DNA from 3 places in the Nonomuraea sp. NPDC004702 genome. Region 3 is predicted to be linked to each of the others. Evidence: riboswitches for the same ligand, from Rfam matches in the RefSeq annotation. Region 3 holds a riboswitch; each other region holds the start of a gene.

What was found. Region 3 has a riboswitch for cyclic di-AMP ahead of ACWEJ6_RS07845 (CHAP domain-containing protein). Riboswitches for the same ligand answer to the same signal wherever they lie in the genome.
Region 1: another riboswitch for cyclic di-AMP. It lies ahead of ACWEJ6_RS00575 (hypothetical protein); the one in region 3 lies ahead of ACWEJ6_RS07845 (CHAP domain-containing protein).
Region 2: another riboswitch for cyclic di-AMP. It lies ahead of ACWEJ6_RS01555 (C40 family peptidase); the one in region 3 lies ahead of ACWEJ6_RS07845 (CHAP domain-containing protein).

Annotation. Positions count from the first base shown of each region.
Region 1 is NZ_JBSGCE010000001.1:112,881-115,128, forward strand. It holds gene ACWEJ6_RS00570 (alpha/beta fold hydrolase) at 1-319, opposite strand, end outside; gene ACWEJ6_RS00575 (hypothetical protein) at 374-1,081, opposite strand; cyclic di-AMP (ydaO/yuaA leader) riboswitch at 1,257-1,391, opposite strand; gene ACWEJ6_RS00580 (DUF5302 domain-containing protein) at 1,557-1,757, opposite strand; gene ACWEJ6_RS00585 (MDR family MFS transporter) at 1,805-2,248, opposite strand, start outside.
Region 2 is NZ_JBSGCE010000001.1:311,574-313,821, reverse strand. It holds gene ACWEJ6_RS01560 (NAD(P)-dependent alcohol dehydrogenase) at 1-323, shown strand, start outside; gene ACWEJ6_RS01555 (C40 family peptidase) at 307-855, opposite strand; cyclic di-AMP (ydaO/yuaA leader) riboswitch at 910-1,068, opposite strand; gene ACWEJ6_RS01550 (3-isopropylmalate dehydrogenase) at 1,168-2,214, shown strand.
Region 3 is NZ_JBSGCE010000004.1:190,797-193,044, reverse strand. It holds gene ACWEJ6_RS07855 (glycosyl hydrolase family 18 protein) at 1-352, opposite strand, end outside; gene ACWEJ6_RS07850 (luciferase domain-containing protein) at 595-942, shown strand; cyclic di-AMP (ydaO/yuaA leader) riboswitch at 1,203-1,340, shown strand; gene ACWEJ6_RS07845 (CHAP domain-containing protein) at 1,355-2,074, shown strand; gene ACWEJ6_RS07840 (TetR/AcrR family transcriptional regulator) at 2,126-2,248, opposite strand, start outside.

The DNA.
Region 1 (2,248 bases), on a different contig from region 3:
CGCCGACGACGTGCGCGGCGGGCAGGCCCAGGACGTCCATGAGCCCGGCGCTGTCGTCGGCCAGGTCGTCCAGCACGTACGGCGAGGGCGCGCCCCATGCGGGCACGCCCTCGTCGTGGAGATGGGTGGACAGGCCCGCGTCGCGGTTGTCGAACCTGACGACGTGGTGGCCCTGCTCGGCCAGGAGTTCGCAGAACTCGTCGTCCCAGTGGATGAGCTGGGCGCCGAGTCCCATGATGAGCAGCAGGGGCCTGCCCGCGGGTGAGCCGAAGCTCTCGTAGGCGATCTCGATGCCGTTGGCGGCTGCGCGCTGGATCACAGCGACCAGAATGTCATTCTGGTTGCGAGGCGTAAAGAGCGGTCTGTCCGGAGATCAGTCGTTGAGCAGCTTGCGCAGGCGCTCGCCGCCGAGCACCACGCCGCCGCCGGCCAGCACGAGCACGCCGGCCATGACGGTGCCGCCCATCGCGACGGTCTTCCCGACCTGGCCGCCGGCGGAACCGGCCGCGTCCTCGGCGGGCTTGTCGGCCAGCACCTTGGGAGGCTCGGCCGGGTTGTCGTCGAACCTGCCCCACGCGCCGGTGGAGAAGGCCACGGGGTAGTTCTTCTTGCCCTTGCCGTCGCCCCACTTGGTGATGACGTAGTCGATCTTGATGTGGCCCTGGCCGCCGTTGCCGTCCACGCCGAGGGTGTCGGGGTTGAAGGTGCCGCCGGTCAGCTCGGCGAAGGTCTTGGCGTCGAGGTCGAGCATGACGCCACGGCTGGAGGGCTCGCCGGGGCCGCGGTCGCCCACGAAGAACGGCATCTTCTTGCCGTTGTAGGTCACGTAACCCTCGGTCATGAGGGGCCAGCTCGGGCTGGCGGCCAGGCCCTTCTGCATGGGCTTGCCGCTGGCGGGGAGCCCGGTGTCGCCGGCCCGGCCGGAGGAGTCGTCCCAGAAGTAGGAGGCCTTCGTGGAACCCTTGAGCAGGATCTTCTGGTCGTCGCCGGTGTCGGCGTGGGCGCCGGTGGCGGAGATCGTCAGCGCGCCCATGGCGGACACGGACAGCAGGGCGAGAGAGCGCAGGCCAAATCGAGACATGAAGCAGTGAAGTCCTTCGCGAGGGGACAGGGGGAACGCGCGTGACTACGGTGCGTAACCGGGCAGAGCGCCGAAAAGGTGGTTACGCGGCGCGTGGGGGAAGTCAGGGAAGAGACCGCTCAGCAGGCGGTCGTCACTACACTGTCCGGGGGTACGACGAGGTGGTACATGCGTGAAGTCCTCTCCATCTCGCCTACCGGGTTAGCTGACGGGTTCGGGCGTGGAGATGCCCTACCGGCACATGGCCGGATTCACCCCAATGAGATGGGTCCCCGGTTCCCGACAAGTCGGGATTCGGCGCCAGCTGTCGTCCCTCTCCTGGTAGGGACTACGCCACCAGCTGGTAATTGGTTAAGACGGTACCCAGAGATTCGGACAAATACAAACGAATCGTCATGAACCGGGTAAAGATCTACCTATCGAGGTAAAGAGAAAGGGGGCACGGCATGCCGTACCCCCTGCTAAATCGGGCCTTTCAGCCGCCGCTCTTGCGCCTGAAGGATCTTTTACTCGCTGCCGGACCGTGCGCCCCGTGGATCTTCGACGGGTCCACGCCCCTGCCACCCGCGGCCGAGTCGGCCTGCTGCCCGCGCTTGCGTTCCAACGCCTCGCGGAACTTGCGCTTCATCTCGTCCTCGGGAGTCTCGCTGACTTCCGGCTCCGGTGTTTCCGCCATGAGGACCTCCTGGTTCTGGGGACATCCACAGCTTCGCACGACGTCGCTTACGACGCGAAACCGGCCTCCACTCTGCTTTCCGCCGCGGGCGCCTGCTCCAGCCGCCTGCCGGGCATCATGACCAGCGCGACCAGGGCGATCACCGCGCCCGCCACGCCCAGCGACGGGATGACCACGGCCGCCGCCGAGGCGTGCGCGGCCGCGAGCCCGTGGACCGGCGCGTCCGTGGTGATGACCGACGTGTACGCGGTGCCGGCCAGCGCCAGCGCCACCGAGCCGCCGATCTGCCGGAAGAAGGTGAGGTTGGCCGAGGCCGTGCCGATGTACCGCGGCGCGACGGCCTGCTGCACGGCCACGGTCAGCCCCGACAACATCGGCCCCATGCCGAGCCCGAGCAGCGCCATCCACCCGGCCAGCAGCAGGCCGTCGGTGCGCACGGTGAGGTTCAGGCAGAGCAGGCTGCCGGCCACCAGCAGGAACGGCGCCCCGAC
Region 2 (2,248 bases), on a different contig from region 3:
TGGCGGACTGTCGCCGCGTGCTGACCAGGAAGGGCACGTACGTGCTGGTCGGCGGGCCGGCCGGCCGCTGGGTGCAGCCGGCCGGCCACATGTTCGCCGCGCTCGCGTCGGGGCCCTTCGTCCCGCAGCGGATCGTCAGGGCGGACGTCGTCCGCTGCGGGAGCAACAGGGCGAACCTGCTGACGCTGACCGGGCTGATCGAGCAGGGCGCGGTCACCCCGGTCATCGACCGGACCTTCCCCTTCGGCGAGCTCCCGGCGGCCGTCCGCTACCAGGAGGAGGGGCACGCCCCGGGGAAGGTCGTCGTCACAGGGTCGCGGTGAGCATGGCCGGGGCGGGGGCCTTCTGGAGCTGCTTGTAGTCGGCCCAGCGCTTGACGCCCTTGGGGTCGGGGCGTACCGCGCCGACGAAGGCCTGCCTGCGCCACTGCGACAGGCGTTCCTCCTTCACCACGTCGCCGGTGTGGGGGGAGTGGACCATGTAGCCGGGCTTGGAGATCATGCCGACGTGGCCGAGGCCGCTGAAGAACACCAGGTCGCCTGGCTTGAGATCCTTCCAGGCGATCTTCCTGGAGAAGGCGCCGTACTGCTCCGCGGCGGTTCTGGGGAGCTCGATGCCGGCGTCCTCGTAGGCCCGGAGCATGAGGCCCGAGCAGTCGTAGCCCCGTTCGCTGGCGCCGCCCCACACGTACGGGGTGCCGCGCTTGTCCATGGCGTATTCGAGGGCGACCTTCCAGGCCGGTTTCGGCGCGTGCCGTTCCTGGACCTGTTTCACCTGGGGGCCGGTGAGGGTGATGGAGGGGGTGGGGGCGGCCGGAGCGGCCGGAGCGGCGGGAGCCGCGGGGGCGGCAGGCACGAGACCTGCTGCGCCCGCTGCCACCGCCACAAGGATGGCGATGCTAGACAGGGGACTGTCCTTCCACGTGGCCGACCGGGTTAGCTGACGGGCTCGGGCCTGGAAGTAGCCCTACGGCGGCTCCTCGGGGGGAGGCGCAGCCGATTCGCCCCGGGGGGAAAGGTGGGTCCCCGGCTCCACGCAGCGGCTGCGCGGATTAGGCTCGTCGGACTCTAACGAAACGGTCAAAAGGTCGCAATCCCCCCAAAACGGATTGTCCGGTTGTTGAGATGATGTGTTCGTCAGCCGAGACGAGCCGGTAAGGTACCGCCCATGGAGTCGCGTAACATCCGCCTGGCCGTCATCCCCGGGGATGGCATCGGCGCCGAGGTCGTAGCCGAAGGGCTCAAGGTCCTGGAGGCCGTGGGCACGAAGATCGAGCCCACCCACTACGACCTGGGCGCAGCCCGCTACCACCGCACGGGCGAGACCTTGCCCGACGCGGTGCTCGAAGAGCTGCGCGGCTACGACGCGATCCTGCTCGGCGCCGTGGGCGACCCCAGCGTGCCGCCCGGCATCCTGGAGCGCGACCTGCTGCTCAAGCTCCGGTTCGAGTTCGACCACTACGTCAACCTGCGGCCGGTCAAGCTGTTCCCCGGCGTCGAGACCGCGCTGGCCGGCGCCACCGCCGAGCACATCGACATGGTCGTCGTCCGCGAGGGCACCGAGGGCCTCTACGCGGGCACCGGCGGCGTCATGCGCCGCGGCACGCCGCACGAGATCGCCACCCAGGAGTCGCTGAACACCGCCCACGGCGTCGAGCGCGTCGTGCGGTACGCCTTCCAGAAGGCTCAGTCGCGGCCCCGCAAGAAGCTCACGCTCGTCCACAAGACGAACGTGCTCACCTTCGCCGGCGACCTCTGGCAGCGCACGGTCAACCGCGTGGCCGCGGAGTTCCCCGACGTCACCACCGACTACAGCCACATCGACGCGGCCTCGATGTTCTTCGTCACCCAGCCCGAGCGCTTCGACGTGATCGTCACCGACAACCTGTTCGGCGACATCATCACCGACCTCGGCGCCGCGATCGCCGGCGGCATCGGCCTGGCGGCCAGCGGCAACATCAACCCCGAGCGCACCTCGCCGAGCATGTTCGAGCCGGTGCACGGCAGCGCGCCCGACATCGCCGGTCAGGGCAAGGCCGACCCGACCGCCACCATCCTGTCCGTGGGCATGCTCCTCGACCACCTCGGCCTGCACGCCGAGGCCGCCAAGGTCGAGCAGGCCGTGGCCGCCGACATCGCCGAGCGGGTGACCGGCCGCGCCGGCCGCACGACCAGCGAGATCGGCGACGACATCGCCGCGCGAGTAGCCGGCTAGGACCGCCTAGCCCCGCACGCGCCTGGCGGTCCGG
Region 3 (2,248 bases):
TGGAGGCGTTCCAGGCCAGGGCCACGCTCGTGTCCGTGACGCCGGTCGAGCGCAGGTTGCCCGGCACGGACGGCGCGGTCGTGTCGCTGCCGCCGCCACCGGAGACCTTCCACAGCGCCGCCACGTTCGGCGGCTCCCAGCCGGGCTGGGAGGTGTGCGCCTGGAGACAGACGTAGTCGACGCCGTTGTAGGTGACGACCGTGCCCGCCGTGTAGGCGGTCCACGGGGCCCAGGCCGCCGCGTACGCCACCGTGCTGGCGGAGGCGAGCGCCGGGGCGGCCACGGCCGCGGTGAGGGGCAGGGCCAACGCCGCCATTCCCGCCAGGACCTTGCTCAGAATGGTGTGTTTCATGTCGCTCCGACATCCGTTGGGGGGTGTGTGGGGAGTGGGATGGGAGACTTCTGGGGAAACTATTAGGAAAGTTTCCTTTAAGTTGTGAATCGACGGTAGCTTCTGCCTGGGGGAGCGTCAATACGTATCGGTCAGGTGTCCGTAATCGTGCCGGTCAGACCCCGGACGCGCCCGTTCACGAGGGGATAACGGTTCAGGAACGGGGGCTGACGGCGGGGTGAGCCGTGGCTCAGCATTGGAGCGTGGCAGGAATCTCCGCCTGGCGGCGGAAGCCCACGCGACGCGGGCCCTACGTGGTCCGCGCGGTCGCGGAGTTACGGTCCTGGCCGTCGCTGAACGTCAGCGGCACCGGTCAGCAGGTCACCTTCGCCGTACACGGAACCGAGATCCTGCGCCTGGCCGGCCGGGACGAGATCCACGTACGGCTCACCGCCCCCGCCATCGGCCGCCTGGAGCCGTACCTGCGGGCGTGCGACCAGGTCCATGCCTGCCGCGACCGCGCCTGGGTCGCCGTACAGGTCGACGCCGAGCCCGATCTGGAATTGTTGCTGGCGCTCACGAGTGTGGCGATAAAGGCGCACGTGGCGTGAAGCGATTCGGTGCGTAGCGTTTCTCCCACGCAGCGTCGAATGCATTGCCTCCATTTGCCTGGGAATTACTCGCCGGGTAGCTTGGTTGTACACAGCCGAACGGGGAGTCGTCCCAGGTAGGGATGGCATTGCCTGGGAATTACCCAAGCGGGACCCGTGTTGTACAGAGTCGATGCGGAAATCCCCGCATCCGGGCGTCGCACATATACCTTCAGGCCCTTTCCCGGGCCCGGGAAGACGATGCGTCAGCCCTTTGCCTGACCAAGAGACCGCTGAATCCGCCTGTGCGCGGAACCGGGGACCCATGTGTCCAATGGGGTGAATCGGCACCGTGGTGCCGTAGGGCAGCTTCCCGCCCGAACCCGTCAGCTAACCCGGCAAGCGGCACGGAAGCTCAAGGAGTAACACCCTCATGGCCAAGCACCGTCTTCACCGTGCCTACAAGCTCGACCTCGCCAAGATCGCTCTCGGCGCGACCGCCGTCGCCGGCGTGCTCGGCACGCACGCGGCAGTGAACGCCGACACCACCCACGCCACCGCCCACACCGCCACCCAGACCGCCAAGGTCGCCGGCGTGGCCGCCCAGCCGCTCGTCGCGCAGCACCGCGCCGCCGACGAGAGCGCCAAGGGCAAGGTCAACGTCACCGCCGCCCAGGTGCTGGCCACCGCCCGCGCCCAGGTCGGCACCTCCGAGGACGCCAACGGCGGCGGCACCAAGTTCCAGAAGTGGTACGCCGACTCGCAGCGCGCCGCCGAGACCGCCGCGCGTGACGGCGGCAACCGCGCCATGTACCTGAACGCCCCCTGGTGCTCGATGTTCGTCTCCTGGGTCGGCGAGCAGACCGGCGCCCGCCCGCAGGTCGGCTGGGACGCCTACACCGTGACCCACGCCAAGTGGTTCGCCGCCAACGACCGCTGGGGCACCGAGGCCAAGCCGGGCGCCGTCGTCTTCTTCTCCTGGAGCGGCAGCAAGAGCCTGAACGACATCCAGCACGTCGGCTTCGTCGTCAAGGACAACGGCGACGGCACGATCTCCACGATCGAGGGCAACACCGGCAACGGCAAGGTCGAGCAGCGTGTCCGCCCGACCTCCCAGGTCGTCGGCTACGGCTACCCGTCGTACGCCGCCTGATCCTGCCGAGCGAAGAGCGCACTCCCCGCGGGGAGTGCGCTCTTTCGCGTTTCAGGGCCGCCGGTGCCGGTGGATCAGGACCGCCGCGGCCTGCCCGGCCGAGCGGGCCGCGCCCGGCTCCTCCGAGATCATCGCGGTGACCGTGGCGCCGTCGATCAGGGTGAGCAGCTGCTC